Regions from separate parts of the Micromonospora sp. S-DT3-3-22 genome, predicted to be linked through region 2. Evidence: predicted binding sites of a transcription regulator. Region 2 holds the regulator's gene; the other holds the start of a gene.
The links. Region 2 encodes HspR, which represses chaperone genes until heat shock. Its sites were predicted from a motif close to TTGAGTNNNNNNNACTCAA; they were not measured.
Positions count from the first base shown of each region.

Region 1: the regulator HspR is predicted to act here: its motif matches at 3,406-3,424, upstream of lon (endopeptidase La).

Region 1 covers NZ_JACGMO010000115.1:1,325-6,386, reverse strand. The annotation lists gene H1A17_RS26640 (DEAD/DEAH box helicase) at 1-490, shown strand, start outside; gene H1A17_RS26635 (DoxX family protein) at 547-918, opposite strand; gene lon (endopeptidase La) at 1,046-3,382, opposite strand; gene H1A17_RS26625 (Lsr2 family protein) at 3,626-3,973, shown strand; gene H1A17_RS26620 (hypothetical protein) at 4,186-5,062, opposite strand, start outside.
Region 2 covers NZ_JACGMO010000007.1:85,284-90,345, reverse strand. The annotation lists gene dnaK (molecular chaperone DnaK) at 1-98, shown strand, start outside; gene grpE (nucleotide exchange factor GrpE) at 135-878, shown strand; gene dnaJ (molecular chaperone DnaJ) at 960-2,147, shown strand; gene H1A17_RS03520 (heat shock protein transcriptional repressor HspR) at 2,176-2,619, shown strand; gene H1A17_RS03515 (hypothetical protein) at 2,838-3,047, shown strand; gene H1A17_RS03510 (hypothetical protein) at 3,130-3,561, opposite strand; gene H1A17_RS03505 (cation:proton antiporter) at 3,737-4,942, opposite strand; gene H1A17_RS03500 (cation:proton antiporter regulatory subunit) at 4,948-5,062, opposite strand, start outside.

The DNA.
Region 1 (5,062 bases), on a different contig from region 2:
CCTGCTGGAGGACGACCTGGACCCGTTCCGGGTGATCGTCGAGTCGCTGTCGGACGAGTTCGACCTGATGGAGGTGGCGCTGGCGGCGGTCAAGCTGGCCCACGAGGCGGCCCTGCCGGGCTCCGACGACGAGGAGGAGATCCCGCAGGTGGCGGTCCGTCCGCCCCGGGAGCCCCGGCCCGGGTTCGACGGCCGGGGCGGGGAGCGGCGTGGCGGCGGTGCCGGCCGGCCCCGCACGGGCGGCACCGCGCAGGTCTTCATCGGCCTGGGCCGCCGGGCCGGGGTCCGCCCGCAGGACCTGGTCGGCGCGATCACCGGGGAGACCCGGGTGAGCGGCCGGGACATCGGCTCGATCGAGATCGCCGACCGGTTCTCGCTGGTGGAGGTGCCGCAGGGCGTCGCCGACGAGGTGATCGCCGGGCTGCGCAACAGCACCATCAAGGGCCGCAAGGCGACCGTACGGCGCGACCGCGGCGGCGACGGGCGCTGAACCGGACGCGACACCGGCCCGCCTCCCCGTGCGGGGTGCGGGCCGGTCGCGGCGGTTCAGAGCGGGTACGGCCCGAACCGGCCCCAGGCGACGAGCGCCGCCAGGACCAGCAGCACCACGGTCACCACGGTGCCGGGGTGTTCCTTGGCGCGGGCGTGCACCACGATCGCGCCGGCCATCACGATGACCAGCCCGACGGCGGCCAGCGGGGTGAGCACCGTGGCGATGCCGGTGAGGCCGGGCAGGACCAGCCCCAGCGCGGCCAGCAGCTCGGCCGCGCCGAGCGCCTTGACCTGGACGGGCGGGACGTTCCTCACCCACCCCATCCGGTCGAGCAGCTTCTCCTTGGGTTGGGTGAGCTTGGTCAGTCCCGCGCCGGCGAAGATCGCGGCGAGCAGGATCTGCACGATCCAGAGGAACACGTTCACGGGTGGTCGCCTCCGAGGGGTGCCACCGGACGGTGGCGGATGCGGGAAACGGGAAGGGTCCAGGCTACGGGGCCGGAGCGGCCCCCGACGCCGGGCGGGACATCGGGGGCCGTGGGGTGGATTCCGGTCAGGCGGCGCCGACCGGTCGACCGCCGAGCGTGTCCGCGTCGATCTCGGCCGGGCGCAGCGCCAGGGCGAGCACGTCGGCCACGTCGGCCAGGGTGTGCACGGTCAGCGCCGCGCGCACCTCGGCGGGCAGGTCGTCGAGGTCCGGCTCGTTGCGGGCCGGGATGATCACTTCGGTCAGGCCGGCCCGGTGCGCGGCGAGCAGCTTCTGCTTCACCCCGCCGATGGGCAGCACCCGCCCGGACAGCGTCACCTCGCCGGTCATCCCGAACTCGGGTCGTACCGGCCGGCCGGTCACCAGGGAGGCCAGCGCGGTGACCATGGTGATGCCGGCGCTCGGGCCGTCCTTGGGCACCGCACCCGCAGGCACGTGCAGGTGGATGCGGCGTCCGGCCAGGACGTTCGGGTCGAGGCCGTACCGCCGCCCGTTGGCGCGCAGGTAGGACAGCGCGATGTGGGCGGACTCCTTCATCACGTCGCCGAGCTGCCCGGTGAGGGTCAGCCCCGGCTCACCGTCCATGCTGGTGGCCTCGATGAACAGCACGTCGCCGCCGGCGCCGGTGACGGCCAGGCCGGTGGCCACGCCGGGCACCGCCGTCCGCTCGGCCGACTCCGGGGTGAACTTCGGCCGGCCCAGGTAGCGGGCCAGATTGTCGGTGTCGACCCGGACCGGGGTCGGGTCGGCGGCCAGGGCCACGGCGACCTTGCGCAGGATCTTCGCCAGGGCCCGTTCGAGCTGCCGGACGCCCGCCTCCCTGGTGTGCTCACCGGCGATCAGCGCCAGCACCCCGTCGGTGACGGTCACCTCGTCGGCGGTCAGGCCGGCCCGCTGGAGCTGCCGGGGCAGCAGGTGGTCGCGGGCGATGGCGACCTTCTCGTCCTCGGTGTACCCGTCCAGGGTGACCAGTTCCATCCGGTCCAGCAGCGGGCCGGGGATGGTCTCCACCACGTTGGCGGTGGCCAGGAAGAGCACGTCGGACAGGTCGAGGTCGACTTCGAGGTAGTGGTCGCGGAAGGTGTGGTTCTGGGCCGGGTCGAGCACCTCCAGCAGGGCGGCGGCCGGGTCTCCGGCGTATCCGACGGCGAGCTTGTCGACCTCGTCGAGGAGCACCACCGGGTTCATCGAGCCGGCCTCGCGCAGCGCGCGGACGATCCGGCCGGGCAGCGCGCCGACGTAGGTGCGCCGGTGCCCACGGATCTCGGCCTCGTCGCGGACGCCGCCGAGGGAGACCCGGACGAAGTTACGACCCAACGCCCGGGCCACCGACTCGCCGAGGCTGGTCTTGCCGACGCCGGGCGGGCCGGCGAGGGCCAGCACCGCGCCGGAGCCGCGTCCGCCGACCACCCCGAGGTTGCGCTCGGCGCGCCGGTTGCGCACCGCGAGGTACTCCAGGATGCGGTCCTTGACGTCGGCCAGGCCGGCGTGGTCGGCGTCGAGCACCGCCCGCGCCGCCGTCAGGTCGGTGTTGTCCTCGGTACGGGTGCTCCACGGCATCTCCAACACCGTGTCCAGCCAGGTCCTGATCCAGCCCGCCTCGGGTGAGGCGTCGCTGGCCCGTTCCAGCTTGCCGACCTCGCGCAGCGCCGCCTCGCGGACCTTGTCCGGCAGGTCGGCGGACTCCACCCGGGAGCGGTAGTCGGCGGAGCCGTCCGGCTCGTCCTCGCCGAGTTCCTTGCGGATCGCGGCGAGCTGCTGGCGGAGCAGGAACTCCCGCTGGGACTTCTCCAGCCCCTCCCGGACGTCGCTGTTGATCTGCTCGGTGACCTCCTGCTCGGCCAGGTGCTCCTTCACCCAGCCGACGAGCAGTTCCAGCCGGGCGGTGACGTCCGGCGCGGCGAGCAGCTCGGTCTTCTGCGCCAGGCTGAGCCACGGCGCGTAGCCGGCGGCGTCGGCCAGTTCGGACAGGTCGGTCATCCGCTCCATCGCGTCGATGACCTGCCAGGCGCCCCGCTGCTGGAGGACGGAGGTCATCAGGGCGCGGTACTCGCGGGCCAGGTCGCGGGCGCGGCCGGCGGGGGCGGGTTCGTCGAGCCGGGTGGCCTCCACCCAGAGGGCCGCGCCGGGTCCGGGGACGCCGGAGCCGATCCGGGCGCGGGCGAGGCCACGCACCACGGCGGCGGGTTCACCGTCGGGAAGACGGCCCACCTTCTCGATGGTGGCGATCGTGCCGACGGGGCCGTACTCGCCGTCGATGCGGGGGACGGCGAGCAGGGTCTTGTCGCCGCTGGCCCGGGCGGCGTCGACGGCGGCCTGGGTGGTCGGGTCGAGGGTCACCGGGATGACCATGCCGGGCAGCAGGACGACGTCGGTCAGGGGAAGTACCGGAAGGGTTGCCATCGAACACCTGCCATCACTTGAGGTTGAGCGTGTCTCACTCAAGTCACAAACCGTGCCCCGTGTTCCGACCTGTGACCCAGGACACATCCCAGCCGCACCGCCACCGCCGGCCAGCATTGGCCGTACCCGGATTTCCCAGGATTGGCGCGACCCGCCAAATGAAAGAGAGGCATATTGTTGCGGATTTGCCGTCAGATACGTCAAACTCTTAGCACACCCCGATCACCACAGGGAGTAATGGCGATGGCAAGGAAAGTAATCACCGTTCTGACCGACGACCTCGACGGCGGAAAGGCCGATCGGACCGTCGAGTTCAGCCTGGATGGGGCGGCGTACACCATCGACCTCTCCGACGAGAACGCGGGGGTGCTGCGCAAGGCGCTCGACGCCTACATCACCGCTGGCCGTCGAATGGGCCGAGGTGCCGTCGAGGCCGGTCGCCCGGCCCGCCGCCCCGCCCGGCCCGGCGTCTCGGGAATGGATCGCGAGCAGAACCGCGCCATCCGGGAATGGGCGACCAAGAACGGACACGAAATCTCCGAGCGCGGGCGCATCCCGGTCTCGGTCGTGGAGGCGTGGAAGAACCGCTGACGGCGGGCCGGATCACGAACGGACACGCCGGGGTCACGCTGGGATATCAGCGTGACCCCGGCGTTTTCGTCCGTGTCCACAGTTTCCACCCGGCGACCCCGCACCGAAAACATCTGCCGGTACGCTGCCCGTCCCCGGGCGCACCCGGCGGACACGGAACTGCGGGCCACCCCGGAGGTTCCCGGGATGGCCCGCAGTCGTCGCCGATCGGGTCAGTTGACCCGGATGCGCACCACGTCGAAGGCGGGGGTCTGGTTGGCCCGCTCCATCATCGGCACCCGGTGCGAGCCGTCGCCGGCCCAGACCGCGCACTGCGCCGTACCCGACTGCGGCAGACCCGGGATCTGGATGGTCACGTCGTCGGCCTGGTTGCCGCCCTTGCCGTCCTCGGTGGCCACGAAGAACGCCGGCACGTCCTGCGGGTTCGAGGGCGCCTGGTTGGTGTTCTGGAGCATCCGGCAGGCGGTGTGGAAGTGACCACGGGTCAGGCCCTGCCCGTTGAGCACCGAACTCTCCAGGTAGTAGCCGCCCTGGCCGGCCGCCAGGAACCGGTCACGGACCAGGTTGCGGGTGGAGACCTTCAGGGTGAAGGCCTGGTTGCGCTGCACCTGGTTGGGGAACTGGGTGATCAGCAGCGACGGGTTGTTGGCCGCCGCGCCCACCTCGCCGAACGCGGTGCTCACGCACCGGTTGCCGTTCTGGAAGCCGTCGTGCGGCTGCAACCGGCTGTTGGCGCAGTCCTTCGCCAGCACGCCCAGGGCGTTGCCGTTGTTGCCGTTGTTGCCGCCGTTGTTGTTCTGGCCGCCGTTGTTCCCGTTCTGGCCGCCGTTGTTGCCGTTGTTGCCGCCGTTGTTGTTCTGGCCGCCGTTGTTCCCGTTCTGGCCGCCGTTGTTGCCGCCGTTGTTGGCGGCCACCTGGCAGCCGGCGAGCTGCTCCAGGCCCTGCGGGCGCTGGGCGAAGCGACCGATCGCGGTGGCGATCCGGTTCAGCGCCGACCGGCGCTTGTCGGCCAGCGGGCCGAGGATGGCGTTGTTGATGAACGCCTGACCGTTGCGCCCCTCGGCCGCCAACCGCTTGTTGGCGTCGTCG
Region 2 (5,062 bases):
GCGCGGGTGCGGGTGCCGCCGGTGCCGCCGGGGCCCCGAAGGCGGGCGGCCCGGACGACGTGGTCGACGCGGAGATCGTGGACGAGGACAAGAAGTGACGGTCCGCGCCACCGCACAGGGAACGAGGTAGTCGTATGACGGAGAAGCCACGAGCCGCCGACCCGGGCACCTCCGGGTCGACGCCGGGTGGCTCCGCGCCCACCGACGACGGGCCGCGGGTCGTCATCCGGGACAACCGCAAGCTCGGCAAGACCGAGGAGACGCCCGCCGCCGCCGACGCCGGGGCCGACGTCCCGGCCGAGGGGCTGGTCGAGGAGTCCGAGGTGGTGGTCGACGAGATCGAGGCCGAGGCCACCACCCTCGACGACCCGGCGCCGACCGGTCCGCCGGTGGTGGACGCCCCCGCGCAGCCGGTCGACGGCAGCGCCACGGGCTCCCCGCTGGGGGCCGAGCTGGAAGCCCTCCGGGCCGAGCTGGACGAGCGGACCCGGGACCTGCAACGGGTGTCGGCGGAGTACGCCAACTACCGCAAGCGGGTGGACCGGGACCGGGGCGTGGTCCAGGAGCAGGCGACCGGTTCGGTGCTCGCCGCGCTGCTGCCCATCCTGGACGACCTGGACCGGGCCCGGGAACACGGCGACCTGGTCGGCCCGTTCGGCACGGTGGCCGAGCAGCTCACCACGGCGCTGGGCAAGTTCGGCCTGACGCCCTTCGGTGAGCAGGGCGACCCGTTCGACCCGACCCGGCACGAGGCGGTCGCGCACCAGACCTCACCGGACGTCGACGAGCCCACCTGCGTGCAGGTGATGCGTCGGGGTTACCTGCTCGGCGAGCGGCTGCTGCGGCCGGCCATGGTCGCGGTCGCCGACCCGGAATAGTGCACGGCCATCCGGTCGCCCCGCCCGCCCGCAACGGTGGGCGGGGCGACCGGGCCACATCTCACGGAAGGGGGTGGACCGGTGAGTTCCAAGGACTGGATCGAGAAGGACTTCTACGCCACGTTGGGCGTGGAGAAGTCCGCCTCCTCGGACGAGATCAAGAAGTCGTACCGGAAACTGGCCCGGGAGTCGCACCCGGACCACAACCCCGGTGACCCGAAGGCCGAGGAGCGGTTCAAGGCCGTCTCCGAGGCGTACGCGGTGCTCGGCGACGACGCCAAGCGCCGCGAGTACGACGAGATGCGCTCGCTGTTCGGCTCGGGCGCGTTTCGTCGGGGCGCGCGCGGCGCGGGTCAGCCCGGCGGGGCCCCGTTCGACGTCTCCGACCTGTTCGGCGGCGGTGGCGGCGGGGACAGCCGGTTCGGTGGCGGCGGCTTCACCGACCTGTTCAGTTCGATCTTCTCCGGTGGCGGTGGCGGTGGCGCCGGCCCGACCCGGGCGCGTGGCCCGGCCCGGGGCCGGGACGTGGAGGCCGAGGTCGCGCTCGACTTCGGCGACGCCGTCCGGGGTGTCACCCTGCCGTTGACGTTGCGCGCGCCGGGGGTGTGCGACACCTGCCACGGCAACGGCGCGAAGCCGGGCACCCAGCCGACCGCCTGCCCGGTCTGCCACGGCGCCGGGGTGACCACCCGGGACCAGGGGTCGTTCAGCTTCTCCGAGCCGTGCCGCAACTGCCAGGGTGTCGGGACGGTCGTCGAGGAGAAGTGTCCCGAGTGCCAGGGCACCGGCGGGGTCACCAAGACCCGCACGCTCAACGTCCGGTTCCCCGCCGGGGTGGCGGACGGCCAGCGGATCAGGCTGGCCGGGCGGGGCGAGCCGGGGCAGCGCGGTGGGCCGGCGGGCGACCTGTTCGTGCAGGTGAAGGTCCGGCCGGACGACCTGTTCGGGCGTACCGGTGACGACCTGACGCTGGCCGTGCCGATCACCTTCGCCGAGGCGGTGCTCGGCACCGACCTGCGGGTGCCCACGCTGGACGGCGCGGTGACCCTGCGGGTCCCCCCGGGCACCCCGTCCGGGCGGGTGCTGCGGGCCCGGGGCAAGGGTGTCGTACGACGGGACGGGCGGGCCGGTGACCTGCTGGTCACGCTGGACGTGGTGGTGCCGGCGACGGTGTCGGACGAGGCGCGGGCGGCGCTGGAGTCGTTCGCCGGGGCGACGCCGCCGGCGGCCCGGGAACATCTCGACGCGCGGGTGCGTCGGGTCGGTTGACCGGTGGACGGGTGCGGAGGTGAGTGGGATGTCGGACGGGTTCGTCGGTTCGGGTGACCCTGCCTACGAGGCCAAGGTGCTGATGATCTCGGTTGCGGCACGGATGGCGGGAATGCACCCGCAGACGCTGCGCCAGTACGACCGGCTCGGCCTGGTGCAGGCCGGCCGGGCGGCCGGTGGCGGTCGACGCTACAGCGTGCGGGACGTCGTCCTGCTGCGCGAGGTGCAGCGGCTCAGCCAGGACGAGGGCGTCAACCTGGCCGGCGTGAAGCGGATCATCGGGCTGGAACGCCTGGTGGAGGAGGCCCAGCAGCGGGTGGCCCGGCTGGAGGCGGAGCTGGACGCCGCGTACCGGCGGATCGCCGAGCTGGAGACGTTGGCCAGCGGCTTCTCCCGGGGCGACCTGGTGCCGACGAACCGCACCTCGACGGCGCTGGTGGTGTGGCGTCCCCGCCGTGCCCCCGGGCGCTGACCCCCGGCGTTCCGCCGCACCGTTCGGGGCCGGCCCGGCATGATCAACACTTCTGGCCGCGAATAGCGGTGTCCCCTCGACGGGATGCCGCTATTTGGCGTATCTAGTGCGAATTCCCTGCGGGGATTACGCATTCCCCCGCCGTGGGGAGGGGTGTCCCGTTAACCTGTGAATCAGGCGTAAGCGGACCAATCCGGACTCCGAGGGTGGGGGGAACCGTGGCGGAATCGGCGAAGAAGGTGGCCCGGCAGGCGGAGGAACGGCTCGACCGGGTGGCCGAGAACGTCCGGGAGAAGTTCGACCGGGTCACCGAGGGCAAGTTCTCCGACACGGTGAAGGACGGCAGGTTCGCCGATCGGCCCACCCCCGGGAAGGACCGGGAGCAGACCGAGGCGAAACGCCGTGAGCAGGGCGGATCGCAGCGCTGACGATCCGCCGACGTGCGGGCCGGGACCCACGGGGGGTCCCGGCCCGTTCGCCGTCCGGGCGGGTCCGGCGCGGACCGTGACGTCAGCCGAGGCGACGGTTGTCCCGGACCAGGCCGCCCTCGCACCAGTCGTGGTAGGTGAAGAGTTCCTGCCGGGCCAGCAGCATCCGGCTGTTGTGCGCCCAGTTGCGCACCAACTCGTCGCCGTCGCGCTCGGCCTGCTCCACCAGCTTGCGGAACCGACGCCGGGGATGGGCGCGGAACTTCGTCCGGATGCCGTCGGCGGCGTAGATGTAGAGGCAGTGCAGGGCGAAGCGGCGGGCCGGACAGGCCGGGTCCCGGGCCAGCTCGAAGAGGGTGAGCACCAGGTGGTCGCCCGCCACCAGCAGGTCCCAGTCCTGCGGCAGCGAGGTCAACGGCACCGAGTCGGGTTGGTACGCCCAGGCCCGCAACTCCGCCGGTGACGGATCGACGGGGTTGGCGAAGCCGCGGAACGTCGGACCGTGCGCGCTCACCGGCAACCTTCCCGCTCACGCCCGCGGGATGCCTCCGTCCCGCCCGCGAGCCCCTGGCCTGCTGGGGCGCAACGCTAGCCGCCGCCCCCGGCCGGCGGAAGACCTGCCGGGAAGCAATTCGGCAACGGATGCCCCGGCCAGGCCGACCCGTGCGGTCGACCTGGCCAGGTGAAACTCAGTCCGTGGCGGGTACCGGTCGGGGCTGACGGGCGGCGATCCTCCGCCGGAGCCGCTGCTTGAACCAGGGCATGTCGGGCAACCGGGCGAGCATCGGGCCGGTGACCACGGTGATCAGCACGTACGCCGTGGCGAGCGCCGCCAACCGGGGTTCGACGGTGCCGGCGGCGACCGCGAGACCGGCGATGACGATGGAGAACTCACCACGGGGCATCAGGGCGAAACCGGCCCGCCAACGACCGGGCTCGGCGATCCCGGCCCGCCGGGCCGCCAGGTAGCCGGTGACCAGCTTCGTCCCCATGGTGACCACGGCCAGCAGCAACGCGGGCAGCAGCACCGGCGGCATGTCCCGGGGGTCGGTGACCAGGCCGAAGAAGACGAAGAAGACGGCGGCGAACAGGTCCCGCAGCGGGGAGAGCAGCTCGGTGGCGTGGTGCGCCACCGGCCCGGACAGGGCGATGCCGACCAGGAACGCCCCGACGGCGGCGGAGACCTGGAGCCGGGCGGCGATCCCGGCCACCAGCAGGGTCAGGCCGAGCACCCCGAGCAGCAGCGCCTCCGGGTCCTTCGCCGACAGGGCCGCGGAGATCAGGTGACCGAAGCGGATGGCGACGACCAGCACGACCACCACGGTGAGCACCGCGATGCCCAGCGCCATCCCACCCTTGACCAGGCCCACGCCGGCCAGCAGCGCGGTCACCAGCGGCAGGTAGAGCGCCATCGCCAGATCCTCGATGACCAGCACGGAGAGGATGACCGGGGTTTCCCGGTTACCGACCCGGCCGAGGTCGCCGAGCACCTTGGCGATCACCCCGGAGGACGAGATCCAGGTGATGCCGCCGAGTACCACGGCCGCCACCCAGCCCCAACCGAGCAGCAGCGCGAAGCCGAACCCGGGCAGGGCGTTGAGGACCGCGTCGATCAGGCCGGCCGGGGCCGCCGAGCGCAGGTTGCCGACCAGCTCGTTGGCGCTGTATTCCAGGCCGAGCATGACCAGCAGCAGGATGACGCCGATCTCGGCGCCGACGGCGAAGAACTCCTCGCTCGCGGCCAGCGGCAGCAGACCGCCGTGGCCGAAGGCGAGGCCGGCGAGCAGGTAGAGCGGGATGGGGGAGACGCCGAACCGGCGGCTGAGCCGACCGAGCAGCCCGAGCAGCAGGAGGAGAGCGCCGACCTCGACCAGTAGAGTTGTGGTTTCGTGCATCCGCCTCAGCCGTCCGGGTCACTGTCGGCGAGGATGGCGGTCACCCCGTCGAGACCCTGCCGGGTGCCGACCACGACCACCACGTCACCGGCCGCGAAGCGGAAGGTGGGATCGGGCGAG